Gemmatimonas phototrophica: one gene and its partner. The protein of the gene in region 1 interacts with the protein of each later gene in a pairwise test. Links are inferred from orthologs where the notes say so. Each region holds a gene or a part of one and is shown on either strand. Other genes may lie near its edges.

The links.
Region 2: the proteins of rpe (region 1) and eno interact in binary tests that used the Escherichia coli proteins (3 or more experiments, as listed by UniProt). The link is inferred for Gemmatimonas phototrophica from one-to-one orthologs.

What each region holds. Positions count from the first base shown.
Region 1 is NZ_CP011454.1:945,401-960,636, reverse strand. What follows is about bases 4,103-7,102. They hold rpe (ribulose-phosphate 3-epimerase), read left to right. Parts: upstream 4,103-5,269; coding sequence 5,270-5,935; downstream 5,936-7,102. Other genes in these bases: tsaD (tRNA (adenosine(37)-N6)-threonylcarbamoyltransferase complex transferase subunit TsaD), read left to right, coding at 6,506-7,102; GEMMAAP_RS03965 (TlpA disulfide reductase family protein), read left to right, coding at 5,932-6,489; GEMMAAP_RS03975 (PASTA domain-containing protein), read left to right, coding at 4,716-5,273; rsmB (16S rRNA (cytosine(967)-C(5))-methyltransferase RsmB), read left to right, coding at 4,103-4,716. Outside these bases: tRNA guanosine(34) transglycosylase Tgt, read left to right, coding at 292-1,446; preprotein translocase subunit YajC, read left to right, coding at 1,443-1,793; def (peptide deformylase), read left to right, coding at 1,806-2,372; fmt (methionyl-tRNA formyltransferase), read left to right, coding at 2,276-3,370; more of rsmB, read left to right, coding at 3,376-4,102; more of tsaD, read left to right, coding at 7,103-7,573; lgt (prolipoprotein diacylglyceryl transferase), read left to right, coding at 7,576-8,388; GEMMAAP_RS03950 (FeoA family protein), read left to right, coding at 8,849-9,133; feoB (ferrous iron transport protein B), read left to right, coding at 9,197-11,377; GEMMAAP_RS21275 (FeoB-associated Cys-rich membrane protein), read left to right, coding at 11,379-11,507; GEMMAAP_RS03940 (hypothetical protein), read right to left, coding at 11,658-12,410; GEMMAAP_RS03935 (HAD family hydrolase), read right to left, coding at 12,442-13,131; GEMMAAP_RS03930 (DMT family transporter), read right to left, coding at 13,128-14,102; GEMMAAP_RS03925 (DUF6941 family protein), read left to right, coding at 14,163-14,594; GEMMAAP_RS03920 (C40 family peptidase), read right to left, coding at 14,600-15,236. UniProt on the Escherichia coli protein: Catalyzes the reversible epimerization of D-ribulose 5-phosphate to D-xylulose 5-phosphate.
Region 2 is NZ_CP011454.1:1,793,523-1,808,602, reverse strand. The notes cover bases 12,176-15,019. They hold eno (phosphopyruvate hydratase), read right to left. Parts: upstream 14,316-15,019; coding sequence 13,035-14,315; downstream 12,176-13,034. Other genes in these bases: GEMMAAP_RS07450 (lysophospholipid acyltransferase family protein), read right to left, coding at 14,415-15,019; GEMMAAP_RS07460 (FtsB family cell division protein), read right to left, coding at 12,664-13,023. Also shown: ilvD (dihydroxy-acid dehydratase), read right to left, coding at 1-631; GEMMAAP_RS07525 (DUF1707 SHOCT-like domain-containing protein), read right to left, coding at 741-1,388; GEMMAAP_RS07520 (amidase), read right to left, coding at 1,531-3,369; GEMMAAP_RS07515 (energy transducer TonB), read right to left, coding at 3,665-4,363; GEMMAAP_RS07510 (Rrf2 family transcriptional regulator), read left to right, coding at 4,512-4,976; GEMMAAP_RS07505 (hypothetical protein), read left to right, coding at 5,042-5,767; GEMMAAP_RS07500 (cryptochrome/deoxyribodipyrimidine photo-lyase family protein), read left to right, coding at 5,710-7,263; GEMMAAP_RS07495 (carboxypeptidase regulatory-like domain-containing protein), read right to left, coding at 7,291-8,445; GEMMAAP_RS07490 (class I SAM-dependent methyltransferase), read right to left, coding at 8,442-9,218; GEMMAAP_RS07485 (S8 family serine peptidase), read left to right, coding at 9,355-11,022; GEMMAAP_RS07480 (DUF2911 domain-containing protein), read left to right, coding at 11,100-11,690; GEMMAAP_RS07475 (hypothetical protein), read right to left, coding at 11,790-12,035; more of GEMMAAP_RS07450, read right to left, coding at 15,020-15,080. UniProt on the Escherichia coli protein: Catalyzes the reversible conversion of 2-phosphoglycerate (2-PG) into phosphoenolpyruvate (PEP). It is essential for the degradation of carbohydrates via glycolysis.

The DNA of each region.
Region 1 (15,236 bases):
AACTGCCAACCGAGGACTGCTCCGATGTCGCGGACAGGGCGTCCAAACGAGGACTGGTTCCGGCATGAGTCAGGCGGCGTACTGCTGCGGCCAGTGTGTTCAATCTTTAAAAATGTTGAACTGGCGGAGGTGGAGAGTGCCGGTCGCTCACACCGTCGCCGTCCTCGGTCAGACGCCCTGTCCGAATACACGGACCAGTCCTCGTAATGCCGTTCAGCGGTGTCAGCCCAGACGCCGGCAATAGTGGAACGCCACAAGCCACCGCACGGCCCAGGCAGTGTATTTTCCGGCGTGTCCCACTTCTCCTTCGAAACCCAACACACTGACGGCCACGCCCGGGCCGGGGTCTTTCACACCCCGCATGGCCCCGTGGAAACGCCGCAGTTCATGCCTGTTGGCACGCTCGCCAGCGTGAAGTCGCTCGATCCCGAAGACCTGTCGCGGCTGGGCGCCACCATGGTGCTGGCCAACGCGTACCACCTACGCCTGCGGCCAGGCGATGAGCTCGTGCGCACCATGGGTGGCCTGCACCAATTCATGCAGTGGTCCGGGCCCATGCTCACCGACTCCGGGGGGTTCCAGGTGTTCTCCCTGGAGGGGCTGCGCACCATCCAGGAAGAAGGGGTCGAATTCCGCAGCCACCTTGACGGGTCGCTGCAGCAGTTCACCCCCGAATCGGTCATGCGCATTGAGCGCAATCTGGGCGCTGACGTGATCATGCAATTCGATCACGTGGTCCCCGGGCAGTCGCCGCACGACCTGGCCAAGGTGGCCATGGAACGCAGCATCCGGTGGCTCGACCGGTGCCGGATTGCCTTTGACGAACTCCAGGCCACCGATCTCAGTGCCCCCACCCCCGTGCAGGCGCTCTTCCCCATCGTGCAGGGGGGAATTCATGCCGACCTCCGCCGGGCGTCCGCCCAGGCCATTCGCAACGCGGGGGATTGGGTGGGGTACGGCATTGGCGGCCTGTCCGTGGGCGAAGCCAAGCCCGACATGTACGCCATGCTGGACGTGGTCAACGAGGAGCTGCCCACCGACCGCCCCCGGTACCTGATGGGGGTCGGCTTCCCGGAGGATCTGGTGGAGGGGGTGGCCCGCGGTGTGGATGTCTTTGACTGTGTGGCCCCCACCCGGATGGGCCGGACCGGGGCCTTCTTTACCAGCACCGGGCGCCGGAGCATCAAGAACGCCCAGTGGCGGACTGACCCGGAGCCGCTGGAGGTGGGGTGTACCTGCGCCGCTTGTACCCGCTTCTCGAAGGCCTACATCCGGCACTTATTCGTGGCCGAAGAGATTCTCGGACTCCGCCTCCTGAGCCTGCACAATGTACATTTCCTTGTCGCGTTGATGCGCGACGCCCGGGCCGCCGTCCAGGCCGGCACGTTCGAGGGCTGGAGCCGTGACTGGCTCGCCCGCTACCACTCCAGAAAGACCGCCTCATGACCGCTTCCGTCATTGCCAGCTTCGCACTTCTGCAGGGCGCGCCTACCCAGGCCATCCCGCAGATGATTTTCATGTACGGCGCGATCTTCGCGATCTTCTACTTCGTGCTCATCCGCCCGCAGCAGAAGCAGCGCAAGTCGCACGAGGAGCGCGTGAAGACGCTCAAGAAGGGCGATGAAATCGTCACCGCCGGCGGCATTGTGGGCGAAGTGCTGCACATCGCTTCACAGGGCAAGGACGGCGCCGCCACCCTGGCCGATCGAATCACGATCAAGTCGGGTGAGAGCAAGCTGATCGTCGAACGCGGCCGTATTGCCGCGGTTGGCGGTGGTACCCCCGCCGCGTAAGCGCTCGGTTCCATGGCCCGTCTCGATATTCACGTCCTCGGCTCTCCCATCCTGCGACAGGACACCGAGCGCGTTACGCAAATCACCCCGGAGCTCCGCCGTCTCGTGGACGACATGTTCGAGACGATGGAAGCCGCCAAGGGTGTGGGGCTTGCCGCGCCGCAGGTGGGGCGCAGCGAGCGTCTGTGTGTGGTGGACGCCGACGACACCCGGCTGGTGGTCATCAACCCGGAAATCGTCAGTCACGACGGCGGGCTGGTGAAAGGCGAAGAAGGCTGCCTCTCCATTCCCGAGATCTATGCCGACGTCAGCCGCCACGCGCGGGTGACGGTGCGGGCGCAGGACATCGATGGGGTGTGGTACGAAATCGAAGACGCGGCCAATCTCCTGGGCCGCTGCCTGCAGCACGAAATCGATCACCTGCACGGCAAACTCTTCACCGACCGACTCAGCCTGCTCAAGAAGCGATCGGCCATGAAAGAGTGGGACTACGAAAAGTCCAAGTATCCGAAAAATCTGCGCGTGCTTCCGGTGGGCGATCTGCCCCCCGAGAAGGGCGCCGCGGGCTCGGACGCGTAAGGCGACGCGGCCCCGTGAGAATTCTCTTCTGGGGCACGCCAGACTTCGCCGTGCCGCCCCTCCGCGCCCTTCTCGGTGAAGGGCACGACGTGGTGGGCGTGGTCACCCAGCCCGACAAACCACGGGGACGCTCGCGCACGCAGCTCGACCCGTCGCCGGTCAAGGTGGTGGCGCTCGAAGAAGGCCTTCCGGTGCTGCAGCCGCTCAAGCCGCGCGGCGATGCGTTCATGCAGCAGGTGCGTGAGCTGGCGCCGGACATCTCGGTTGTGGTGGCCTACGGGCACATTCTGCCCAAGGCCGTGATCGATCTGCCGCCACACGGCACGCTCAACATTCACGCGTCGCTGCTCCCCGAGCTGCGTGGCGCGGCGCCGATTCAGGCGTGCATCCTGCAGGGCATGACGGAGACGGGCGTCACCATCATGCAGATGGTACCAGCGCTCGACGCGGGTGACATGCTGCATGTGGTGCGCACCCCCATTGGTCCGGACACCACCTATGGGGAACTGCACGACCAGCTGGCGGAGATGGGAGCGCTGGCCATTGTGCAGGCACTGACGCTCATCGAGGCGGGGGTGTCGCGTGCTATTGCGCAGGACCACGCGCTCTCCACGTACGCCTCCAAGATCGATCGTTCCATGGCGCGCCTCGACTTTGCGCAGCCGGCCGCGCTGGTGTCGCGCGTGGCGCGCGCCTTTGATCCGCGTCCGGGGGCGTATGCGTCCCTGAAGGGACAGGATGTGAAGTGCTTCGGGGTGCGCGTCGTGGGCGATGGCAGCGATGCCGCATTGGACGAACCTACGCAGGCCAGCCCTCCCGGCACCGTGCGCAGCGCCGGCGACGACGGGTTGCTGGTACGCTGCGGCGTGGGCGCCGTGCGATTCATGGATGTGCAGCCCAGTGGCAAGCCGCGCATGACGGCCGCGTCCTGGGGCCGTGGCCGTGGTGTGGCGGCCGGCGATCAGTTTGACGTCGTGACGCCGGACGCGTTGCCGTGAGTGTCGTGAAGCGGCCGTACCAGGGCGAACAGAAAGGCCCCGATGTGACGGAGTCACGCACCGCAGCGGCCAACATGCTGGCCGACCTGCGGGCGGGGCAGCTGCTGGATGGCGCCTTCGAAAAGCGGACGCTGGCCCTCGACGCGCGCGATCGTCGCTGGGTGCAGGAGTTGGTGTGGGGGATGCTGCGCAGTCGCGGCCGACTCGACGCCATTCTGGCCGACCGCGTGCGCGGCGGCATTGCCAAGATCGATGTGGACGTGGCCGATCTGCTGCGACTGGGCACCTATCAGCTGCTCAGTATGGGGAGCGTGCCGCCCTACGCCGCCATTGGGCAGATGGTGCAGCTCACCAAGCAGCGGCACGGTATTGGAGCCAGCAAGCTGGCCAACGCCGTATTGCGGCGCATTGACCGGGAGCGGGCCACCATTGAGCCAGCCACGCCCTCGGATGCCCTGGAAGCGCTGGCGCAGCAGTACTCGCATCCCCGGTGGGTGGTGCAGCGGTGGAGTGAGCGCTGGGGCATGGAGGAGACGCGGGCCCTGCTCGACGCCAACAACGCCGCAGCCAGCATTGTGGTGCGTCCGTACGGTGTGGTGCGCGAACAGCTGGAGGCCATGCTCGATGGCGCTGGCGTGGAAACACACGAGGTCCCGCGCGTTGCCGATTCGTTGCGCCTGGCCACAGGGGTGGCGCTCACCGAACTGGGCGCCTTCAAGCAGGGCGCCCTCTACGTGCAGGACCCGGCGGCCACGTTGGTGGTGCAGTACGCGCATGTGGCCGAAGGCAGCACCGTGGCCGACCTGTGCGCCGCACCGGGGAGCAAGGCGCTGGAGCTCTCGCGCCGCGCTGGCCTGGTGCTCGCCGCCGATCGGAACATGACGCGTGTGGATCGCATGATGAACGGCTTTGGCCGGTTGGATGCCGAGCGGCTGCATGTGCTGGTGGCCGATGCCAGGCACCCCGCCATCACCCCGGTGGAAGCGGTGTTGGTGGATGTGCCCTGCACCGGGACTGGCACCTTTCGTCGGCACCCGGATGCGCGGTGGCGGTTGCAGGTGAGCGATTTTGCGGTGCTGGGCGCATTGCAGAAGCAGATTCTGCGCGCCGCCGCGACGGTGGTGAAGCCGGGCGGCTTGCTGATCTACAGCACCTGCTCACTGGAGCTCGAAGAGAACGACGAACAGGTGCAGCAGTTTCTGGCCGCACACCCGGAGTTCACGCTGGAGGCCCCGGCCCCCGGCGTGGTCCCCGACGATGTGCTCGACGGTGGGTATCTGCGTGTGCTGCCGCATCGCCACGGCTTTGACGGTGCCTTTGCCGCGCGTCTCCGGAGGAGTGCCTGATGGCTACCACCAAAAAGACTACGACCAAGGCGACGAACGGCGGCCGCCGCGCCGGAGCAGCAGCGTTCAAGCTGTGGGGCATTCGCGCCCTCATTGCCATCGTGGCCGGTGTCTCCATTGGCGCCGGCGCCGGCGTGATGACCGTGAGCAAACTCGAGCCGGGGCGTGGCACCGGTGTGGATTCGCTCGCCGTCATGCTCGACAGCATTGCCAAGGGGCGCATCCCCGAGCCGACGGCTCAGGAGCGCTCCGCCGAAGCCAAACGCAAGGCCGACAGCGTGAGCAGCGAGGCGGAAGCCCCGCCGGTTGAACTCACTGCCGTGCCGCAGGTAACAGACATGGAAGAGGGCGCCGCCCGGAACGCGCTCCTCGATGCCGGACTGCAGGTGGGAGAAGTGCAGTTCCAGGCGTCGTCCAAGCCGGCGGGCACCGTGCTCGCGTCCATGCCCCTGGCCGGAGCCCAGGTCGCCCCGCAAACACCGGTCACCCTCGTCCTCAGTGACGGGCGGACCGGCACCGATACGTTGTCCAGACCCTCGTCCCCTTTCGCCCCATGAACGTTCGCATCGCCCCGTCCGTCCTCAGCGCCGACTTCCGGAAACTCGGCGACGAGATTGCCATGTGTGAAGCCGGCGGCGCCGACTGGATTCACGTGGATGTCATGGATGGTCGGTTCGTGCCGAATCTGTCGTTCGGCGTGAAGGTCATTGAAGCCGTGAAGAAGTCCACCACCAAGGTGGTGGACGTGCATCTCATGGTGCTGGAGCCGGAGAACTATTTCGAAGACTACGTGAAGGCGGGCGCCGATGTGCTCACCATTCACGCGGAAGCGGCGCCCCATCTCGATCGTCAGCTCGCGCGCATCAAGGAACTGGGCGTCAAAGCCGGCGTGGCACTCAATCCGGCCACTCCGCTCAGCGCCATCGAAGAAGTGGCGCACATGCTCGACCTGCTGCTCATCATGAGCGTCAATCCGGGCTACGGCGGCCAGAAGTTCATCGACTACTCGGTGGACAAGATCGAACGCGCGCGCTTCCTGCTTGACCAGGCGCAGAGCCCCGCCGTGCTGGAAGTGGACGGGGGCATTTCGCGCGACACCATTCACCGCTGCTGGAAGGCGGGGGCCGACACGTTCGTGGCCGGCAACGCCGTCTTTGGGGCAGCACATCCGCAGCAGGAAATCGCCGTGCTGCGCAACCTCTGTTCGGAAAGCGTATGACCGCGAAACAGCAGTGGATGGTGGTGCTCGGCATCGTGGCCTTTCTGGTCGGCGGCGCCTTCACCGCATCGCATTTCCTCAAGGACGAACTGACCAACGTCACCACCGGCTCTGATGCGCCGGGCTTTGCGGCGTCCACCGTCGATGCGACGCCGCAGATGAAGTCGCTCAGCAATTATCGCGGCGAAGTCATTCTGCTCAATATCTGGGCCACCTGGTGCGGTCCGTGCCGTGAGGAGATGCCGGCCATCGAGCGCCTGCACCAGGAGCTGGGGGGTAAGGGACTCAAGATTGTGGCGGTCAGCGTGGACAACGCAGGCGAAGAACAGAAGATCCGTGACTTCGTGAAGGAGTTCGGCCTGAACTTCGAAGTGCTGCACGACGCCTCCGGATCCATTCAGGGCATTTATCGCACCACTGGTGTGCCGGAAACGTTCATCATCGACCGCGAAGGGGTGGTGCGGAAGCGGCTCATTGGCCACACCGATCTTACCCTGAACTACGACGGCAACAAGCGTCTGCTCGAGCAGCTGCTCGCGCAGCCCAAGTCGTAACGCCGCACCCGTTCGCGTGCGCATCCTCGGCATCGAAACCTCCTGCGACGAAACGTCGGCCGCCATCGTGCATGGCACCCCCGACGCCATGACGCTGGAGTCGCTGGTCATTCTCTCGCAGGACGTGCATCGCCTCTTTGGTGGGGTGGTGCCGGAGATTGCCAGTCGCCAGCACCTCACCGGCATTGTGCCGGCGGTAGAAACGGCGCTGCGGGATGCGCAGGTGGAAATGCCCAACGTGGACGCCATTGCGGTGACGCACGCGCCAGGGTTGGTGGGAGCGCTGCTGGTTGGCACGAGCTACGCCAAGGCGCTTGGCTTGGCCTATGGCAAGCCGGTGGTGCCCGTGCACCATCTCGAGGGGCATCTGTTTGCCACGCTGCTGGAGCATGGGCACGCGCAGCCCCCGTTCACCGCGTTGCTGGTGAGTGGGGGCCACACCCTGCTGCTGGATGTGCCGGCCTGGGGGCGCTATCAACTCCTGGGACAGACGCGCGATGATGCCGTAGGCGAGGCCTTTGACAAGGTGGCCAAGCTGCTGGGGCTCCCGTATCCCGGCGGCCGTCCGGTGGAACAGCTGGCGGCGACCGCCCCGAGTCCATCGCATGGGCATCCGCACCAGTTTCCGCGCCCCATGTTGCGGCGACGCGCGGTGATCTCCGACGACGACTACTTCGACTGCTCGTTCAGTGGACTCAAGACGGCGGTCCTGCATGCCGTACGTCACGCCGAGCAGGCGGGTGATCTCGAGGGACAGCGGGCCAGCATTGCGCGCGGCTTTCAGGACGCGGTGATCGAGACGCTGGTGGAGAAGGTGTATCGGGCGGCGAAACTCCGACGTCGCACGCGGGTGGTACTGGGCGGTGGCGTGGCCTGCAATGGCGCGCTGCAGACCGCCATGCGGGAACGCTTTGCCGGACGCGGGGGCGAGGTATTTGCGCCATCGCCCCGGTTGGCCACCGACAATGCGGCCATGATTGCTGCGGCGGGGCTGTTTCGCGCCATGAAAGGGGAACACGCCGATCCGGCCATGACCGCCACGGCGTCGTTACCGATCCCCGGGATTTTTTCAGGTAAGTTTTGACGATGCTTTTTCCCATACAGCACCACCCCACGGTCTTTCACCTTGGCCCGCTGGAACTCACCGGCTTCGGGCTGGCCGTGCTGGCCGCGTTTGCCATTGCGCAGATCGTCTGTCAGCGCGAGCTGTGGCGACGAGGCCATGACCGCGAGGCCGATGCCATTCCCGATGTGGTGATGGCGGCGCTCATTGGTACGCTCATTGGCGCCAAGACCTACTACGTGGTGCTCACCGGCGACCCCGGCGCGTTCTTCAGCCGCGGCGGCTTCGTGTTCTGGGGCGGCTTCATTGGGTCGGTGGCGCTCTGCTGGGCCACCATCAAGTACAAGAAGCTCAATTTCCTGCGTATCGCCGATGTGGCAGGTATTGCCATTGCGGCTGGCTACGCGGTAGGACGTACCGGCTGCTGGGCCGTGGGCGACGACTACGGGCGCCCTTTCAACGGGTTCTTCGCCACGCAGTTCCCTGAGGGCGCGCCCCCCAGCACGGTCGCCGTGATGAGCTCGCAGTTCGGCGTCGATTTTCCGGCCGGCACGAACCCGACCGATGTGGTGGCCGTGCATCCCACCCAGCTGTACGAGACCATCATGGGATTCATCATGTTTGCCATCCTGTGGCGGTTCCGGAAGCACACCCACAAGGACGGCTGGCTCTTTGGCGCCTATTGCATCGCCGCCGGTATCGAGCGCTTCATCGTCGAGTTCTTCCGCGCCAAGGACGACGCCCTCACGATTGGGCTGACCACGGCCCAGATCATCGCGCTGACGATTGGCTCGATCGGGGTGGCGCTGATGGTTGGACGTCGGCGTAGCGTGTAACGGCAACCGCGGTTCGGGTTTAGACCTGCCACTGCAGTTCTGGACTGCCACCGCAGTTGTGGACCTCCACTGCAGTTGAGGTGCACCGCAGTTGGGGTCTGTATGGAAGCGCCCGCCGGCTTTGCCGGGCGGGCGCATTCCTTTGGTGGCTTCCTTACGACCACTGCAGTGGCTGGTACATCAACCACCAAGAACGTGCCGCCCAGGCGAAGCCGGGCGGCACGTTCCGCAGAAACCCAAACCGCCGTGCTCCTCAACTGCAGTGGCAGTCCACACCTGCAGTGGCTGTCCAAAGACTGCCGTGGCAGGTCCAAACCCGAACCGCGGTTGCCGTTCCCCGAACCGCAGTTGCAGACCTCTATACGGTATCAATGCCGACCACCCAATTCCCCATTGCGGGAATCGCCCGGTCTCGTGTATACTCCAATATCACCCCTGAGAACCATTCTCAACTAGACACGTGCGCTCGGCTTCCCTCCCTACGCTCCAGCCCGCTGACCTCGCTCCGCGCACCACGTGCGCATTGAGCGCTTGTCGCGCCGGAACCCGCGCCACCGTCATTGATATCGAGTGCTCCGGTGATGAAGCCTGTCGCCTCCGCGCGCTCGGCCTCTGTGAAGGCACCGCCGTCAATATCATCGACGCCCGGGACTCCATGCTCCTCGAAGTGCGCGGGACGCGCCTCGCGCTCGGCTCCGCCCTCACTGCGGGCATCACCGTCCAGCCTGTCTCCGCGCGCGCCTGACGCGCACGACGGCGCTGATTGGCCCCGTGTCGCGATCCTCCAGCGACACACGCTCGCAACCCCGTGACGACTATCCAACCTTCCCCGACCGACAGCACCACGCCGGTCGCGACTGAAGCCCGTCACGACGGCCGCCAGGAGCTGCTGCGGGTCGCCATCATTGGCAACCCCAACACCGGCAAGACGACGCTCTTCAACGCCCTCACCGGGCTGCGCCAGCGCGTCGGCAACTTTGCCGGTGTCACCGTCGAGCGAGTCGAAGGCGGCTTCAAGGGCCCCGACGGCCGCCGCATTACGGTCCTCGACCTGCCCGGGAGCTACTCGCTGTCCGCCGGGTCGCCCGATGAACAGGTGGCACTCGAAGTGCTCCTGCACCGGGACGCCGACCGGTGGACCCCCGACGTCGTCCTCGTCGTCATCGACGCCGTCCACCTCGAGCGCAATCTCTTTCTCGCCAGTCAGGTCCTCGAGCTCGGCATCCCGGTCGTCATTGCGCTGAATCAGTTTGATGTCGCGCAGGACGAAGGGATTGCGATCGATGTGCCGGAGCTCATTCACGAGCTGGGCGTGCCCATTGTGCCCACCGTGGCCAAGCGCGGCGAAGGACTCGATCCGCTCAAGCGGGCCCTGATTACCGCCGCCTCCCTCCCGGCCCCGGCGCGCAAGTTTGTGCTCCCTGCCGACGTGGAAGACGCCCTCGCGCCGCTCAAGAGCTGCCTGGTGGAGGCCGGACTCACGCCGACTGCCGCCGGGATGGAAGCGCTCCGGCTGCTCAGCGTCAGCAAGAGTGAACCGCATCTGGTCACCGTGCCCCAGCTGCAGGTGCAGATCCAGGATGCCATGGCCACGCTCAAGAACCGCGGGTTCACCCCCAATCGCCTCGAAAGCGAAGTGCGGTACGCGTGGATTGCGGGAGTCATTGAACGTACGGTGTCCCGCCCTCGCACCATCAAGCAGAACCTCAGCGATCAGATTGACCGCATCGCCCTGCACCGGGTGCTTGGGCCGGTCATCTTTCTCGTGCTCATGGCGGTCGTCTTCCAGGCGGTCTTCTCCTGGGCGACACCACTCATGGACGGCATTGAGGTGCTCATAGGTGCGCTGGGTGGCGCGGTGGGTGACCGCATGGCCGACGGCGATCTCAAATCGCTCGTCGTCGATGGCGTGTTTGGTGGCGTGGGTTCGGTGCTGGTCTTTCTGCCACAGATCGCCATTCTCTTCGCGTTCATTACGCTGCTTGAGCACTCGGGGTACATGGCGCGCGCGGCGTTCCTCATGGATCGCATCATGCGCACGGTGGGGCTGCACGGGAAAAGCTTCATTCCCATGCTCTCCGGCTATGCCTGTGCGGTGCCGGGGGTGATGGCGACGCGTACCATTGAAGATCCCAAGGACCGCCTCGCCACCATCATGGTGGTGCCACTCATGAGCTGTTCGGCGCGGCTCCCCGTGTACACGTTGCTCATTGGTGCGTTTGTCCCCGCCACGTCGCTCATTCCGGGACTCACGCTGCAGGGCGCCACGATGCTGGGCATGTATCTGCTGGGCACGGTGGCGGCATTGGCGGTGGCCGCCATCTTCAAGCGCACGCTCCTCAAGGGGCCCGTGCGCCCCATGATTCTCGAACTGCCCCCCTACCGGTTGCCCAGCGCGTGGTCGCTGCTGGTAAGTGTGGCGCAACGCTGTCAGCTGTTCCTGCGCCGCGCCGGTACCGTCATTCTGGCGCTCAGCATCGTGCTCTGGGCCATGGCCACCTACCCCAAGTCGGCCGTGGACGCGTCACTCCCCGCCGAAGCGCAGCAGGAACAACAACTCGAACACTCCGTCCTGGGGCAAATCGGGCACGCCATTGAACCTGTAGTGCGCCCGCTGGGGTACGATTGGAAGATTGGTGTCTCCATCGCTGCCTCCTTCGCCGCCCGTGAAGTATTTGTGTCCACCATGGGCACCATCTACGGCGTCGGCAGCGAGAACGAAGCGGCACTCACGGAGAAGCTGGTCGCCGAAACCAACCCGGTCACCGGGCAGCGCGTGTACACGCCGCTGGTGGCCATTGGCCTCATGGTGTTCTACGTGTTCGCTCTCATGTGCATCAGCACGGTTGCCGTTACCGTGCGCGAGGCCGGTGGCGGCGCGCTCGGGTGGAAATGGGCCACGATTCAGTTCGGCTACATGCTGGTGCTCGCGTACGTTGCCGCCTGGATCGTGTACGCGGGCGGTACCGCCCTTGGCTGGGGAGGCTGAGATGGAAACGATCGTGGTTGTCCTGATCGTCGGCGCAGCCGCCGCTTTCGTGGGGCGCCGAGCGTGGGCTTCGCTCGCTGCGGCCCGTAAACCCAAGAGCGGATGCGGCAGCGATTGCGGGTGCGGGTGAATGCCAGTTGGACTGAGAACTGACAACTGATACTGATTACTGACAACTCAAACTGAAAACTGACCACTCGCCTGCGGCTCACGAGTTTTCAGTGGTCAGTAGGAGTTTTCAGTTGTCAGTTCGACTTGTCAGTTTGCAGTCTTCGTGCGCTCAACTCTCCCCCACAATCTGCGCAATCTGACCCCACGCCTCGTCGGCGCCCGCAAATACATCGCGCGCCGCCAGTACCCACCGGCGCCAGTCGGCAATGCGGGTATCCGTCGCACCGGTCTGTACCGTCTGACCCGCCAGCCGTAACCGCTCCAGCGCGGCAAACAGCGGCGCCGCTTCATCTTCAATGGCGGCTTCCAGCGCACGCTGTTCGGCGGCGTTCTCCGGCGCGAGCGTCGTGGCAATCTGCGCCGAGGCTGCCGACATGGCCGCGGTCAACGCAGCGCCATCCATGAGCGTGACTTGCCGCGATGGATCGCTCACTCCATGTACCGCCTGCCGCGCCGCGAGCAGCGGCGCGAACCACATATCGTGCGCGGTATGCAGGGGACTGCGGCCGTTGGCGCGGATATCCGTACGGCGCACGGCGCCCAGCTCACGCAGGCCGCGCGTGAGCTCAGGCATGCGACAGGCACGATCGACAATGGCCTGTGCCAGCGGACGCAACGCGTCGCTGCCGGAGAGCTCCAGCACATCGTGGTCACGCAAGTACACCGTCAGCGACGACGGGCCCGTGCCCACGCCTTCAATGCCGTCGAGCTCCAGACGCCAGGCGGCGGCCGTGGGCCACGACAACACCACCGCCGCCGTATCGAGCGTCACGACGGCCGTGGCATTGATCTCGCGCCCGCGCACAATGCCCACGACTTGCACCGACAGCGCATCGGGGGGGAAATCCGACGGGGAGTTCATACAGTGCCAACCCGGTCCGCCATGTATATCGTCACGCGAGGATGCTCTCCACCACGGCATCCGTATTGGCAAGCGTGGCAAACACCGCCGCCGGGTCGTGCGCCAACAGTTCGCTCACCGAGTAGCGCCCCGTCGCCACGCCAATGGCGCGAACGTTGAGCGATCGACCACAATGGATATCAGCCGGCGTATCGCCAATGATCACCATCTGTTCACCGGGGATCTCCCGACCCAGCAGCGCCTGGGCACGCTGCTGCGCCACGGCCGGCAACATGGGCCGGTGTTCGTGATCGCTGCCAAAGGCGTTCACCAGGAACTGCTCCCAGGCCAGCTTCACGGCGTGAATTTTCTGCTTTGCGCCCTGCTCGATATTGCCCGTGAGCAACCCCAGGGTGACGTGCTCGTGCGCCCCGAGCCGTTCGAGCAACGGCGGAATTCCTTCCATGAGCACGGCCTGCTCCGTTCCGCTCGCCAGTTCCTGCGCCAGCCGTTCGGCGTACAGACTGAACACGTCGTGCATGCGGGCGTCAATCACGTCATCGGAGACACCGGCCCAGCGCATCTGTTCGCGGGTGATCTGGCGATCCGTCTTGCCATCGTAGCGATACGCGGGATCGCCGTGCGCCCCGAACACGGTAAACAGGGCATGCTCCATGGAGCGACGCCCGGCACCGTCCGTGCGCAGCAACGTGCCATCGATATCAAACAACACCACCTTCATGCCGCTTCCTCCAGGGCTTCCGGGGCCGGTCGGACTTTGGCAGTCCGCGAGACGAGCAGCCCCGCCATGATGAATCCAGCCCCGAGCAGCTGCCAGCTGGTGGGCGTCTCGTGCAGCATGGCCCACGCAACGGCGATGGCAATGATGGGCTGGAGATTGCCATACATGGCCGTCTTGGTGGGGCCCAGCACCCGAACGCCGTGGTAGAACAACATGTACCCCACCACCATGGCGCCCAGCGCCGAATAGGCGACCGCCCCCCAACCGGTACGACTCACCGCGCCCCAGTCGAGACGCAGCATGTCAGGCAAGCCAACGATGGCCATCATCAGCGCGCCACTGGCGAGTGTAATGGCCGAGAGATGCAGGGCGTGGGCCCGCTGCGTGTACGGCTGCAGCAGCACGCTGTACAGCGCCCACGCGATACTGCCGGCCGAGATGAGCACGGCGCCAATGAGCCCCTGCTCGCCGCCTTCAAACCCCTGCGTACTGCCCACCACGCAGACAACACCCACCAGCTGCAAGCCAATCCCGCCCCATCCCAGACGCGACACGCGTTCGCGCCCCAACATGCGGGACATGATGGCAATCCAGGCTGGCCCGGCGGCGACGATGAGCGCGGCCACACCGGCCCGCGTACGGGCCATGCCCGAGATGAACAGCAGCTGATAAAAGCCATTGCCCAGCAGGCCGAGCAGAAACAGCTGGAGCGCATCGCGACGCGAGGGCCACGCATCGCGGATGAATTGCGCCACGGCAAAGAGCACGAGCGCCGCGAACACCATGCGCACTGCAGTGAACGACAGCGGGGTCATGGCCTGCAGCCCGGCCTTCACCACGCTGTAGTTCACTCCCCAGATGGTCGCCATGAGCACCAGGCCGGCGTCCGTCATACCGAACCCGTTCGGGGTCGCGACGGCGGGAGGCTGGCGACGCTCGGCGGCGGCCGGTGAGGAGGACGGAGACGACATCTTCCAATGTAGGCAGGGCAGCGGCACCCGGGGTAGCGCGAGGTGGGTTATCTTCACCGGATGCATGTCTCCTTTGCGCTCTTCGCCGACGCGGCGAACATCTCCCAGGAAGGGAAGCTCAACATCCTCGGCGTCTTTGACGCCGTGCAGGTTGGCCAGTTCCCTACCCTGCATCCCCGCACCACCTTCGTGTTGCGCCTCAAGGCCACCTCACAGGATGTGGGAGTCCACCCGCTCACGTTGCGCTGGATGAATCCGCGTGGCAACGAATTGTGGAGCTCACAGGCCGAACTCGAAGTTGGCGCGGCACCGGCCGGCACGAGTGAGATCGACATGCCGGTCATCATTCAGCTCGATCTGCCACTCGATGTCACCGGCGAGTATCGCATGATCATCAATGTCGGATCACAGCATACCGCCACCTGCACGCTGCAGGTACACGGCGGTCAGGCGCCCGCGCTGCCCACGCAGCCGCCGGCGATGGTGAGCTGACGGCCCTATCCCCCTATGCGGTGCACTCCGGTGCACTGCGCCCGCAGTCGCGCCACGTAGGGCTCGTCCTGGTCCATCTGCTCAATGGCCACTCCACCGCGGGTGAGCGCACTGTGGACCATGCGACGCTCGCCGAGCGAGATGCCGACATGCGTGATGCGGCGGTCGTCGCGGTCCGAGAAGAACAGGAGATCGCCGGGGGCATGCAGCGCCGCCGCATCGTCGTGCACCGGCGTGGTGGCTTCAGCCTGCTGCCAGGCGTCGCGCGGGAGTGGTACGCCATGCAGTGCCAGCACGCGCTGCACCAACCCCGAGCAGTCCACGCCCCAGGGGGTCACACCGCCCCACTGATAGCTGGCGCCGGTGAACAGCGTGGCGGCGCTGTCGGCGATGGCCTGCACGGCGCGCGGGAAACGCGAGGCGCGGGCCTCCAACGCAATGGCGTCACCGTCAAGCACCTCATGTGTTGGCGCCAAGCGCGCCCCCAAGGGCCAACGCCGAGTCGTCCCGTGCGCATCGCGGGTGACACACCCCAGCGAAATACGCCACGTGCCCTCGGTCCCGTTGCACGGCATGAGGTAACCCACGTGCGTCCAGCCTTCGTACTCGTCGGCACCACGCACGCGCAGCCAATCGCCGCGA
Region 2 (15,080 bases), 840 kb from region 1 along the record:
CCTCTGACACATACGCCATGCTGTTGGCGGTGTACTGTCCGCCGCAGGAGCCGGCGCCGGGGCACGCAACCTTCTCCAATGCGGTCAGCTCTTCGAGCGACATGTTGCCTGCCGCGTACGAGCCCACTGCCTCGAATACATCGAGCACCGTAACGTCGCGCTCCTGGTAGCGCCCCGGCAAAATGGAGCCGCCGTAGAGGAACACGCTTGGAATATCGAGGCGCACCATGGCCATCATCATGCCGGGGAGCGTCTTGTCGCAGCCGGCAATGCCCACCAGCGCGTCGTAGCAGTGTCCGCGCACGGTGAGTTCGATACTGTCGGCAATGATTTCGCGACTCACCAGCGAGGCCTTCATGCCCGCGTGACCCATGGCAATGCCGTCGGTCACGGTAATGGTGCAAAACTCACGTGGTGTGCCACCGCCGGCAATCACACCGCGCTTGGCCACCTCGGCTTGGCGCTTGAGCGAGATGTTGCACGGTGCCGCTTCATTCCAGCTGGAGACCACTCCGACCAGCGGCCGAGCGATCTCTTCACTCGTGAGCCCCATGGCATAGTAGAACGCGCGATGCGGCGCGCGCTCGGGGCCCTGCATGGCGTGGCGGCTGGGGAGCGGGTGCTGGGACATTGGTGCGGGGGGCAGGCGGTGGTGGAGGGCTCACAGCAAGACGGCAGGCGGCAGCCACCCAGATGGCAGGTGTCGCTACCCCAAAGCCTCGCTGTGGAACACTAACCCGTCAACGCCCCCGCTGGATCTCCGTGGCCCGCGCGAGTGCGGCGAGGTACTGCCGCTCGTTCTTGTATTCGCGCCGCATGCGGGAGATGTCCACGCCTCCCATGATCGCCACCCCACTCACCCGCACCACCGGGGCCTCGGGGTCTTCAATAGGGGTGCCGGCCTTGTGCTCAAAACCGCCCAGGAACGCTCCGCCCACGACCTCCACACGCACGCCTTCGGGGAGCGTGAGTTCCACACCGCCCATGCAGGCGACAATCTCGATGTGCGTAACTCCCGGCGAGAAGCGCGCTTCGCGCAGGTCGAGCTCACCGCCGCCCATGACGGCCCACACTTTGAGATGCCGAGGCACCATCCAGCCGCCTTTGACCCCAAAGCCGCCCATCACGGCCACGGCGACCCCGCGCTCGGGGACCAGCGAGTCGGTGGTGGAGTAGCGCTGCCAGTCGTCCAGTGACCGCGATGGATCGCTGGGATCCATCAGCAGCTGCTGCAACTCGGCCGGGGTCTGTGCGCGATATACCGCCGCCAGCCGCTGGTCGAGTTGCTCCATGCTCAGCAGATCATTCGCGAACGCCGCCGACAACAGCCGCGTGACCCGGTCACGATGCGCGTTGGAGATGGGGATGGGGGCGTAGGGGGAATTCATCGTGTGGCTGGGTTTGGGAACTGCTGAACGGCAGACGGCAGCCACTCAGCCGGCAGTGAGGAGGAACGCCTACTCCCAACTGCCATCTGTGTGGCTGCCGTCATCTGTCCTACGCGGTTCCGTCCCTGCAGTTTCGGCGCCCTTACAGCGCCGGCCGCCGCGCGTGAAAGTCCGTCGCCTTCTGGAACTGGTGCGCCACCGACAGAATGATGTCGTCGTTGTACAGGTTGCCGGTAATCACGCCACAAATGGGCTGCGCCTTGTACGTGGGCGCGGGCGTGGAGTCGTTGTTGCGTGGTCCGCCGCCACCAAAGTTGGGTACATCAAACTTGAATGGCAGCACGGCGCAGGGATGGCCGGTTTGCGCGTTAGGACCAATATCGGCATTGGGCGCGCCAATGAAGCCGTCGAGGTCCTTCAAGAATTCGCCCCACTTCTGCACCAGCATGAGCCGACGACGCTGATTGTTGATGAAGTCAAACGCCTTGGTGTTGCGCCCGCCAACAAAGCGGGGGTTCCAGTCCGCTGCCGCCATGGGGTTGGGCTCCCCTTCGTTGATGCCCTTGGGACGCGCCGGCGGTGTATTGCCAAACGGACCGTTGGCCCCCGGGCCACTGGCCGGGCGTTCGGGGAGCGCGTTGAGATCGAGGTTGAACTCCTTGGCCTTCTTCTGCACAAAGCTGTCAAAGGCCGCGGCATACTCGGCGTTCAGTCCACCACCCCCCATGCCCGGCACCGTGGGACGCGCGCCAATGGTCTTGGGGGTCATGCCCAGCGCCGTGAGCTTCTCCACTAACTCCTTGGGCGCGTTGGGATCCACGCCAATGCGCAACGACGCGAGCTTGATGTTGCGATCGAAGGTGAAGGGCGTGGTCACCGTGCTGGCGTCTTTGGGGTCAACACCGTGCAGCACGTTGAACACCATCGCGCAGTCTTCGGCGGTGCGACACATGGGACCCACACGATCCTGCGACCAGCTCAGCACCATGCCACCATGACGACTCACCCGGCCGTACGTTGGACGCAGCGCGCTGATGCCGTTGCGAATGGCCGGTGAGACAATGGAACCCTGCGTTTCGGTGCCAATGGAGAAGGCTACCACGCCACCAGCCGTGGCCGAGCCTGGCCCGGCAGATGAGCCACTCGATCCGATGTTGGTGTTCCACGGATTGTTGGTGCGCCCGCCAAACCACCAGTCGTTCTGTGCGTACAACCCCGTGGCAAGCTTGGCCAGCAACACCGCACCCGCGTTGCGTAACCGCACCACAATTTCGGCGTCGTAATCGTGCGTCTGGTCTTTGTAATCCGGCGAGCCCCACGACGTGGGCGCGTTCTTCGTGGCAAACAGATCCTTGATACCGTACGGCACACCATGCAACGGGCCGCGGTACTTGCCGGCGGCAAGCTCCTTGTCCATGGCGTCCGCCTCGGCGCGCGCCGACTCCTTCATGAGCGTCACCACGCAATTGAGCGTGGGGTTGAGCCGCTCCATGCGCTCGAGGTAGATGTCGGTGATTTGGCGCGACGTGATCTTGCGTGCCTTAATCAGCGCCGCAATTCGATGCGCCGGCAGGAACGCGAGATCTTCCGGATTGCTTGGCACCGCACCCGTAAACGGCTCCACCGTAAACGTGCTGCGCTTGAACGCATTCACGCCGTACTTGGCGACCATCTTTTCCATGAGCGCACCGGTCCCCTCGGGGTACGGCATGAACTGCAATGCCGGCGCCTCGCCATTACCCAGTGGCACAGCCGACTGCTGCACCGGCGGTTGCATGGTACTCCACACACTCGCCGTCGCGTCAAAGTACGCGCGCGGAGACTGCGCTCCGGCTGCCCGCACACCAAACGTGCTGGCCGCCGCCGCTACGAGGGAGCGGAACATGAACTCACGACGCGGCAACCCCGTCGCCGTTTCGTCGTAGTCCATGGCCGCCAGCTCAGCCTGAGCATGCTCGAGAAAATCGAGAGGAGTAGACACGCGCGCGGACTCGCTTTTTGAAGAGGGTCGGTTTGGCACAGCGTAACGGCGGTATGATAACCGCGTTATGGGCCACCGGTTAGCGTAAAAGCGCTACGGCGTAAGGGCGTTATGATAACGGCGTCACGGGTTATCGGGTTATCGGGTACTGCTACCGCGGTAAGCGGTACCGCCGGTCCGCAGTTGCTCGGTAACCTGATAACCCATAACGCGGTTATCATAACGCCGTTACGAAGTTGCACCGTTATGGAAACCAGATAACCCATAACGCGGCTAGCATAACGCCGTTACGCTGTTACGGTTGTATCCGAAAAACAAACGCCTGTTGCACCAGTTGGTTTACGCGCCTGCCCGCAAACATCGCCGCTTTGTACTTCATGCGCGGCAGGGCGGCGCGTACGGCGCTCACGAACTGCGGGTCCACTATCTCCAGGACCTGCATGGTGAGGGTGTCGGCGTAGCCGGTGCTGTCCACGATGAACTGGGCGTACACCACTCCCTGCACGCCGGCGTCCATCAGCGCCTTGGGGTACACTGGCCCTTCGGCCGTGGGGTCGAGCGCGGCGGTGGAGTCCACTTCAATCTCGGTCATCGCTTGCGGCGACGAGACCTCCGACGGCGTCGGCGAAGTTTCCGTAACCAGCTGTGCCCCCTGCTGCGAGACGGCCACTGGTTGACGGCCCTGATCGGTTGGCACCGCCACTTCACCGGTGGCGGAAACAGCGGCGCCCCCCAGCCCGACGAATGACAAACGCTCCTCAGAGGGCGGCGGCGAGTAGCGGCGGAACGGCGCCAAGAACGACACAGACTCGTCGGCTTGCTGGCTCTGCTCCTTCGCCAATGCGCGACGTTCCAGCCACCCAGCCGCGACAAAGCCCACCACAATGAGCAGCTCGGCGCTCACCCCCACCGCCTGCTGCACCAACGCGTGCCACGAAAACCGCCGCGTGGATTCAAAGGCGCGCAGCGCTACGCGAGTTCGTGATTTGGCCACCGGCATTTGGTCCTCCATGGCAGGGGCTGATCCCGCATGATTCGCTTCTCGGCGCCGCCACGCAAGGCATCCGTGACGAACGGGAGTGTGGCCGTGGTCAACCGGATCCCTATTTGCCATTTGTCACCCATACAGTTACAATTCAAAAATGAACTCCCGCCTTACCGTCGCCGCCCATGTGCTTGGCATGATCTCCTACCTCGAACGTGAGGAGGGGCGCGGGGCCACGTCCGACGAACTGGCGCAGAGCGTCGGGACGAATGCCGTGGTCATCAGGCGGGTGCTGGGGCAGCTCAAAAGTGCGGGCCTTGTGGACACCCGCCGTGGCGCGGGCGGCGGCTCCGTGCTGAGTCGCGACCCGCGCGACATCACGCTGCGGGCAGTGTACGAAGCGGTCGAGGACGACGCCTGCACGCTCATTGGCCGCCATGCCAGCGCTGTAGGCGCCGAGTGTCCCGTAGCGCCGGTGATTGCCTCGTACCTGGATGGGTTGTACGTGGAAGCCGAAGAGGCGCTCAAGCGCACCCTCGGCGAAGTCACCGTCGACGCCATGTCACGCGAGGTCATGACGCGCGTGCGGAGCTGTCGCGGCGCATCAGCGCACGTGGCCTGAGCATCAACGCAGGACCTTTCACGATGTGTCGCACCTCAATTTGTAACACTATCTGATACAATACGATGTCTCTCACACCGCATCAGTACACCACATCCTGGGTCAGGCGTCTGCGTGCGTTCACCGCACTGGTGCTCCTGGCCCTGATGCCGTGGTCCGCCGCGCAGGCACGGCAGCTGCGCCAGTATGGAGCGGGCCCTGCCCTGCACCCCAACGTGACACTCAGCATCCCCGGCAACTCGCGATTCGCCGCCGCGCTCAGTGGCCGCGACACGGTGCAAGGGCACCTGCTCGCCATGGGTATTCACTGGGAGCAGCTGCGTAAGACGTTGCCGGCATTCGTCCTGGGGGCGCACGAAGCGGCGTGGGTCGTCCCGCTCCCCTTGGGCGACGCGGGCGAGCACGGCCCGGCGCTGCTGGCCGTCGTGCACGACGCCAACGGAGACGCCACCGCCCTTGAGCTCTTTGTGCACAACGAAGAGCGCTTCGCCAAACGCGTCCCGCGTGATGATGGCGTACAGCGCACATCGCTGGCCGCCAAGCGGAACCTGCAACAGGTGCAGGCGCTTCATGGCACGGGGGGATCCACCCGGTTTCTGGCCGCTAGCCGTGCGCGCGTGATGGCCATTCTGCAGGTGGCCAGTGCCAGTGGCCCCTCCCAGCTGGTGCAATACCGGTTCGATCCGTCGGGGCGCATCACGTCGCTCCGCACCGTCCTTCCGCTGGGTGTGCTGTGCTGCAACTCCTCTGGTTCAAACGAGACCTTCGCCTTCATGATCACGCCCCCTTAGCGGCCGCGGCAGCGGCGGGGCGTGTACTGCCGGTGTATGTGCATGAACCCGAGCTGCTCACCACCACCGATCACGACCCTCGACACGCCGCCTTTGTCGAAGAGTGCCTGCAGGAATTGCGCGTAGCGCTGGCCGAACGAGGGGCACCGCTGCTGGAGCCCCACGGCGTTCTGCCCGATGTGTTTGAGGCACTGTGCGAACAGTTGCCCATTACCGCGATCTACGCCCACGAGGAGTGCGGTAACGGCACGAGCTACGCGCGCGACCGGCGCGTACGCGCCTGGGCCAGGCGGCGCGGCCTCGCGATGCACGAGTTCCAGGGAAGCGGCGTGGTGCGACGCCTGGCATCGCGAGACGGCTGGCACGAACAATGGCTGCAGCACGTGCGCGCACCGCGTGCCGCGACCCCGCTGCGCATAACGGGGGCCACCGCGGACGAACTCTCGCGGGTGCCGCAGCAATTCGTGGCCCCGCGCAACGCTTCAACTCCGCCAATGCACGTGCCTGGCATGGTGGAGCGTCAGACCGGCGGCCGCACCCACGCCGAGCGTTTGCTCGGCAGCTTTCTGCAGGAACGCGGTGAGCATTATCGCGTGGCCATGTCCAGCCCCAGCGAGGCAATTGACGCTTGTAGCCGCCTCAGCCCGCATCTCACGTGGGGCACCCTGTCGGTGCGCGAGGCGTATCAGGCCGCACGCGGTCGCGCCGCCCAATTGCGGGACGAACTCAAGGGGCTCGGTCGCACAGCGAGCAACCTCTCGCAACGTGAAACGCTAGCGCGCTGGCAGCAGTCGCTGGTGAGTTTTGCCTCGCGTATCGAGTGGCGCGATCACTTCATACAAAAGCTCGAGTCGGAACCGGCGCTGGAGTACCGTTCGTACGCGCCCATTTTTGACAACGTGTGGTCACTGGAGCCAGACGCCGAACGGTTGGATGCCTGGCGCGAAGGGCGCACCGGGTATCCGCTGGTAGACGCCTGCATGCGCAGCGTACACGCCACCGGGTGGCTCACCTTTCGCATGCGGGCCATGGTGATGAGCTTTGCCTCGCACTACCTGTGGCTGCACTGGCGCCCGGCGGGGCTGGTGTTGGCGCGGGCCTTCACCGATTACGAGCCGGGCATTCATTGGATGCAGTGCCAGATGCAGGCCGGTGTGACGGGGATCAACACCATCCGCATCTACAACCCCATCAAGCAGGCCGCCGAGCATGATGCCGCGGGCGACTTTGTGCGCCGGTGGGTGCCGGAGCTTTCGGCGCTTCCGACCGCCGACCTGCTGCGCCCCTGGGACGCACCGCCGCTCATGCAGCAGATGCACGGTATGCACATTGGTCGTGACTATCCGCGGCCCATTGTGCCGCACGAAGCGTCGTATACGCACGCGCGGGATACGTTGCACACGCTCAAACAAGCGGCGCAGCAGCAAGGCGTGTCTCGCCGCGTATGGCAGCAGCATGGGTCGCGCAAGACGCCCTTCAATGCATCCACTCGATAGCCAATCGCCCCGCGGCCCCAATCTGGCCTATGGCTCAGCTCCGGCACAGGGCAAAGACGCCCCCGGCAACCGCGTGGCCGGGTGCCACGGGGGCCCGGTGCGAACGGTCACTCGCTCCACATCAGGCGGCGCGATGGTGAACTCCCAAGCCAGCGTATGCTGCAACTCGGCGCCATGAAATACGCGGGTGCCCTGCCGGGGCTTCTGCCAGTTGATGGCGCACACCGACTCCAAGATCGACAACCCCGGCGCGATTTCCACGAACGTGCTGTGCGCAATCACACTGCGCACGCCACGCAGCGAGGCCGGCAATCGCTCGGGACGACTGAGCTCCAGCTCCATGCGCCGCAGCTGCGCCGTCGCACTGTCCAGAAAGAAGGCGCCGTGTACGTCAGGCGTCCGCAGCCGTTCGCTGGCGCGCACATCCAATCGGAACCACGTCTCGTTTCCCTGCACCGAGGCACCGGCGTAGATGAAGCAGTGGTTGTTTACGAACGACGGATCCACCAGATCGATGATGGACGGAATCGCCATGAACGTTTCGCGCGCAATCGTTCCGCGCGTGGATTGCACCACCCGCCCAGGTTCATAGCGCACCGTCGGCTGCGCCGGTACGGCGAGTGTGTCTACGGAGCGTACGGCCATGGTGCCATCGTCGTACTCACCCAGCGCGCGCACCTGCGCATACACGAACGGGAAGCGCCGCACGAGCGTGCGATACGTCGCGGCGTTTTCGCGCAGCAACCCCACCAGCTGTGCGACCTCCGGGAATCGACTGCTGTCGGGGAGTCCCGGCAAGCGACACGGGTCGGTGGGGCGCACGGTCATGCCGGTGAGCCGGACCGGCACCTGAATGAGCGCTATCGAAAGCGTGGTGGTTCTGTTGGCCGCAACCGTGATCCGCTGACGCTGCGGTACAAAGCCGATGCGCCGAACCATGAGTTCATACGTTCCAGCAGGCACGGCCGACAGCAGAAATTGACCCTCGGCGCCCGAGAAGCGCTCGATATTGAGCGATGGAATACTGACCACCGCATAGGGCAGCGCCACGTTGGTGGGCGCGGCCTGCACCACGCCGCGCACGGTGCCGCTCGCTGCGCTCTGTGCAACCCCAGCAGCAGGAGCACACAGCAAGAGCCAGGCGCAAACCATCAGGCGCCATGCGGCAGCGGCGCGTCTCATACCACCGGCGCCCGCCACACCACAAACGTGGTGCCATCCACCCGGTGCAACGGTACCCGTTGTGCCAGCCGGTTGAGTGCCGTGAACACCCCGGGAGCATGGGAGGGACCGGCGTAGTCGTGCCACACCACCAGCCCACCCGGCCGCACGATGCGCATGGCCTTGGCCGAATCGCTCTCCACATACGACTCGGCGTGCGACCCGTCCACAAACACCAGGTCAGCCCACGCCACATACGGTGACTCATCGAACGTCTTGCTGTCGCCGTACACCTGCGTAATGCGCGCCGCCTCGGGGGTCCCGCTGTACAGAAACTCGGTAAACGCCGACTCGGCCAGCGCAAACTTCGTGTCTTCGTCGGTATCGCTGGCCCCCCGCGCGTAGGCAGCCGCCTGCTCTGGCGCCAGCGTGAGCGTGACCACCTGCGCCTGCGCCGGCGCGTTGCGGGCCCAGAGGTACGCGGTCTTGCCGGTACAGGTGCCGAACTCGAAACAGCGCGAAGCCTTGGTGGCCAGCACGGCCAGAATCCACGCCTCGCCATCGCTGGTGCCACCGGGGACCACCAGCGGCCCGCGCCCAATGAACGACACCTCCGCTTCCCGCGTGGGGCCGTAGGGACCGGTGGCAAAGACCGGTGACAGCTGGGGCAGCGGCATGACCGGAATAGGCCACGCCCCCAACAATCCCTGCCCCTTTCGGCGCGCACGCTCCCGCTGGTACAACAGCGCAAAGAGCACGGTGGTGACCGCACATACCATCGCAACAAAGGCCATGGCTAATGCTCGCGGTCGGCACCGTTCGGCGCCAGCAGTGTACGTTATTGCCCAATACCACGGAGCCCTCCAGACTCCATGGCAGCTCGATCACCGCATTTCGTCCCGCCTGCACGTTTCCTTGTACCGGTGTGCCATGCTCGCTCGTTCTGTTTCGTCCTATCCCCGCCTGGTGATTGCGGCGCTGCTGCTGTCGGCCTGTGCTCGCGCGACCACGACCCCTGCGCCCACGCCGGAGCCGGCGTTGCGGCCAGTGCAGCAGCCGCCCATTACGGTCGCGCCACCGCCGCAGGCCCCCACGCCTACGCCCACGGCACCGGATACGGCGCGGGCCGACTGGCACCGCCTGGATTACGACGCCGACCGCGTGTTGGGTGTGGGCTCGGAACGGGCGCTGCGTGAACTGCTGAGTTCACGCACCCCGCAGCGCGAAGTGATCGTGGCGGTGATCGACGGCGGCATTGATACGGCGCACGTGTCACTGCGCTCGCGCCTCTGGAAGAACCGCACCGAAGTGGCCGGCAACGGGCAGGACGACGACAAGAACGGCTACACCGACGACGTCTGGGGGTGGAACCTGATGGTGACGCCCACCGGCGCTGCCGTTGGTGCGGAAACGTTTGAACTCACCCGGATCTATGCCGCCTGCCGCGGAACGGCGGCGGGTCGTGGCATTGCCAAGCCATCGGCCGCGCGCTGCGATTCATTGGCAAGCACGTATCTCGAAAAGAGCGCCGAAGTGAACGGCACGCTCAGCCAGATTCGCAACATCGAGCGCGCCCTTTCACAGGTAACCGCAGTCCTCACGCAGGCCATGGGCCCGGGGCCGCTCACGCGGGCGCGGGTGGTGGCATTCGCGCCGGCCAACGCGGCGCAGACGAACGCCAAACAGACGTGGCTCTCCCTTGATGCCAACGGCTTGGGCGAGGACGCCATTGCCGACGCGCTCAAGGCCTACCAGAACCAGGCCACGTACGGCCTCGACACCACGTACTATCCACGCGCCGTGGGCGTGGTGGGCTCCGGTGATGTCACCGGCCCCGATGCGCTGCACGGCACCCACGTGGCGGGCATCATTGGCGCGGAGCGAACGGCAGGCAACGCCGTGCAAGGCATTGCCCCCAACGTGCGGCTCATGGCCGTGCGCGCCGTGCCCGATGGCGACGAGCGCGACGAAGATGTGGCCCGCGCCATTCGCTATGCCGTGGATAACGGGGCAATGGTGATCAACATGAGCTTCGGCAAGGCGTACTCACCACGCAAAGCTTCAGTTGACAGCGCGGTGCGCTACGCCGAGAGCAAGGGGGTACTGCTGGTACACGCCGCCGGCAACGATGGGGAGAACAACGATGTGGTGCCGTCGTTCCCCACCCCCACACTGGGTACGAATGCCCGCGCGTCGTTGTGGCTGGAAGTGGGCGCCAGCTCGTGGAAGGGCACGAGCACGTTAGCCACGAGCTTCAGCAACTATGGCAAGCAACAGGTGGATCTCTTTGCCCCGGGCGAAGACATTCTCAGCACCGCGCCGGGCGGAGGCGTGAAGCGCGAAAGCGGCACCAGCATGGCCGCCCCAGTGGTGTCGGGGGTGGCGGCGCTGCTGCTCACGTATTTCCCCAAGCTCACGCCGACCGAGGTGCGCGACATCATCGTGCAGTCGGTACGGACGTTTCCCGGGCTCACGGTTACGCTGCCCGGAAGCGACGGGCAGAAGGCGCCTTTTGCCGGTCTGTCGCGTACCGGCGGGGTTATTGACGCCTACGCCGCCGTGAAGTTGGCACTGCAGCGGGAAGCGTTGCGGCCGTAACGTTCAGCATCTCCAATAACTCGACCGTGTCGATGCATGGCGCGGTTCCCTGATATCCCTCCCGCCCCACACTCTCCATGCGCTCCTTGATGCTTGCCGGCGTTGCCCTCACGCTCACGGCCACGTCGGCCTTTGCCCAGGCCGGCGCCCGTCGTGCCGCGCCCAGCACGCGTGCCATTGCCGAGATGTCGCTCACCTTTGCCGATACCGCCGCCCAGCGAGCCGCCGGCAAGCCGGCGTTGGTGCGTATCGATTATGGCCAGCCGCATCTGCGTGGCCGCAAGCTGCTCACCGACAGCCTGGTCCCCATGGGCAAGGTGTGGCGTTTGGGGGCCAACGCCGCCACGCTGTTCACCACCGACGCCGATCTGGTGATTGGCGGCAAGGACGTGGCCAAGGGCCGCTACGTGGCGCAGCTGCTCCCGGAAACCACCGGCTGGACGCTCATTCTGCAGCAGGAAACCACCGGGGCCGCGCAGGTGAACGTGGCGGCGTATGACATAGCCAAGGACTACGCGCGCATTCCGCTCAAGGCCAGCACGCTCATGCACGGGATGGAGAGCCTCAGCATTACGCTCGTGCCGTCTACCGCGCCCGGTGTGCAAAAGGGTGAGCTCACCATTGCGTGGGGTACGGTATTTCTCTCCGCTGAGTGGAGCGCGAAGTAAGCACCGGCCCGGAGCGGTCACATGATATGGCAAAGGCCACCCGGAACCGGGTGGCCTTTTTCGTGCGGCGGTCGTTGTGAGCGGAAACCGCCCTCCGCGTCAGGAGCCGCGGGCCTTGTGTTCGCGTGTGGTAATCATGGCTTCCGCGAACGCCCATCCCACCAGCCGGACGACCACGTAGCAAAGCGCTGCAATACCGGCGGTGTAGGCGCCCACGGCTGCCACATCACGCGGCGCGGCCCCGCGGAGCATGTCGGTGACGAGCACGGCCATGCCGACCAGAACCACCACGGTGGCAAAGGTGACACCGAGTCGGTGTGGACTATCCTGCAGTTTTTGACTCATAAGGAGATTCTCCCGGTATTCGCGCCGCGAACGCGACGCGATGCTGCAATGGGACAGACATTGAATACTGTGAACACCCAAACATCATACGATCGGGCCAGTCAAAAGTACCAGACCATTCGTCAATTCGTCCCAACTTTTTTTGGAAGTACTGCTGGGGCCGTCACTTAGCGAGCCGGACCGTTACAGCGTCGGCGTTGGACGGCCTCCCTTTCTGGCAGTGGCGCGTTCCCCCCGAAGGTGTTGGTGGTCGGCCGAGCCCACGCCTCACGGTCACAACACAAAAGCGGCTGACTCGTGATGAGTCAGCCGCTGATGAGAGACTTCGTATTTTTTGCAGCGATAGCTGGGGGGAGACTCGAACTCCCGACCTCACGATTATGAGTCGTGCGCTCTAACCGGCTGAGCTACCCAGCCCCAAAACGGTTACCATCGAGCAGTGACGGTAATTTCAGGACGCAAATGGCCAGCCCTTTCGGACTGGCCAGATGCTATGGCGGGGGCGGGATTTGAACCCGCGACCTTCGGGTTATGAGCCCGACGAGCTACCAGGCTGCTCCACCCCGCGGCAGTCTTGGGATATTAGTCGGCAAACCCTGAGAGTCAACCCCGAGCGCGTCTATCCGACTCAATCGGTGGTTGTACTATCGGCCCGCACGCTGTCCGCGCGCGCTTTCTGCGACGGATCGTCAATCCAGTAGAGCAACTCCTTCTCGCTCTTCACCAACCCGTGCTCTTCACGCGCAATGCGTTCCATCGTGAAGTCGTCGGTGCTCACCTGCTTGAGCGTCGCATCAAGTGCCGCCACGGTGTCACGCAGCAGCCCGAGATCGGCCTCGAGCTGCGCTTTCTCCTCCCGCTGAGCCAGCAGGTCGGTGGTCCCGTATTCGCCCCCCTCCACCAAGGCCCAGAGGACGAACACCGCACCGGCGCCCCAGGCGAGGCGCCGGACCAGCACGCGACCGGGCTTCTGACTTTTCCCTGCCACGTGCGGGCTCCTTAAATGCCGAAGATGGCGCCGCCGGGATACTCGGCGTAGCCCTCGAGCTGCTCTTCGATACGCAACAGCTGGTTGTACTTGGCCACACGGTCGCTGCGCGACGGCGCGCCGGTCTTGATCTGCCCCGCCTGCGTGGCCACGGCGAGATCGGCAATGAACGTGTCTTCGGTTTCGCCGCTGCGGTGCGAAATGATGGAGTTGTAGCCGGCGCTCTTGGCCAGCTCGATGGCTTCCAGCGTTTCGGTGAGCGTGCCGATCTGGTTCACCTTGATCAGAATGGCGTTGGCCACTTCTTCTTCAATGCCCTTGGCCAGGATCTCGCTGTTCGTGCAGAACAGGTCGTCGCCCACCAGCTGGCAGCGATCCCCGATCAGTTCCGTGAGATGCTTCCATCCCTTCCAGTCGTTTTCGGCCATGCCATCTTCGATGGACACGATGGGATACTGCTCCAGCCAGCCGGCGTACAGCTCGGCCATGGCTTCCGGCGAGCGTGACGCGGCGCCGCTCTTCTTGAAGTGGTACTGGCCATCGCGGTACAGCTCACTCGCCGCCACGTCGAGCGCGAGCGCAATGTCCTGCCCCGGCGTGAAGCCGGCGGCTTCGATGGCTTCGATGATGATCTTGAGCGCGTCTTCGTCGCTGCCGAGATTGGGAGCGAAACCGCCTTCATCGCCCACACCGGTGGAGAGCTTGCGCGCCACCAGCACCTTCTTGAGCTGATGGAACACTTGCGTGCCCATGCGCAGGCCGTCGGCAAACGAATCGGTGCCGACGGGGATGATCATGAACTCCTGGAAGTCCACGGTGTTGGTCGCGTGCGCGCCGCCGTTGATGATGTTCATCATGGGCACCGGCAACGTGCGCGCCATGGGGCCGCCGAGGTAGCGATACAACGGCAGACCCACTTCGATGGAGGCGGCACGCGCCACGGCCATGGACACGCCAAGCGTAGCGTTGGCTCCCAGGCGGCCCTTGTTTTCGGTGCCGTCGAGATCGAGCAGCGCGCGGTCGATGGCGATCTGATCGGTGGCATCCATGCCTTCGAGGGCTTCGGCGATTTCGGTGTTCACATTGTTCACCGCCTGCAGCACGCCCTTGCCGCCGTAACGCGCGGCGTCACCGTCGCGCAACTCCACCGCTTCCCGCTCACCCGTGCTGGCGCCGCTGGGCACGGCCGCGCGGCCGGCCGCACCGGTCTCGAGAATGACGTCCACTTCGACAGTGGGATTGCCGCGCGAGTCGAGGATTTCGCGGGCGGAGACGGAGACGATGGGAGCCATGGTATTTGGAATGGGGAGCGTGGATGCTGGGCTTAGCGGAAAGACGGCAGACGACAGGTACGACAGACGGCAGTGAGCAGATACATCAGAATAGCTGACTCAGGCGGTGGACGGGTGAGCTTCCACGACGGCAGGCGGGCGAGAGGCGCGCTCTTCGAGAGCGGGCTCGACGCCGTAGACAGTGTTCAGGCAGTGCGCCATTCGCTCGCGGACCTGTTCAGCGAGGGCTTCGCGATCGCCGTACGTGAGTCCAGCCGTAGGAATGGGGTCCAGCAGGTGGACGTGCACGGTACCGGGTGACGCGCGGAATTCATCGCGCGGATTCACCTCGATCGTGCCGTGAATGACCACCGGAACAATTGGCGCACCGGAGGCAATGGCTAGCACAAAGGGGCCCTTCTTGAACGGTCGCAGTGTGTAGCTGCCCCCGCGGGTGCCTTCGGGATACACCAGCACGGCGTTGCCCTGCTGGATTTTCTGGGCCGCGTCTTCGTAGGCGCCAAAGGCGGCCTTGCGATTCTCGCGGTCGATGTAGATGACTCCGACCCCGCGCGCCGCCGGACCGAAGATGGGAATTTTTTCAAGTTCCCGCTTGGCCACGAAACCGTAGTGCGGCAGCACTTCAATCATGGCGGGAATGTCGAACCAGCTCACGTGGTTGGCCACGTAGAGTCGCGGTGCCCCCGACACGAGTTGCTGGTCGCCGTGCAACACCACCTTGACGCCGGCGGCGCGGAGCAGCCACCACGCCCACCAGCGCGGGCA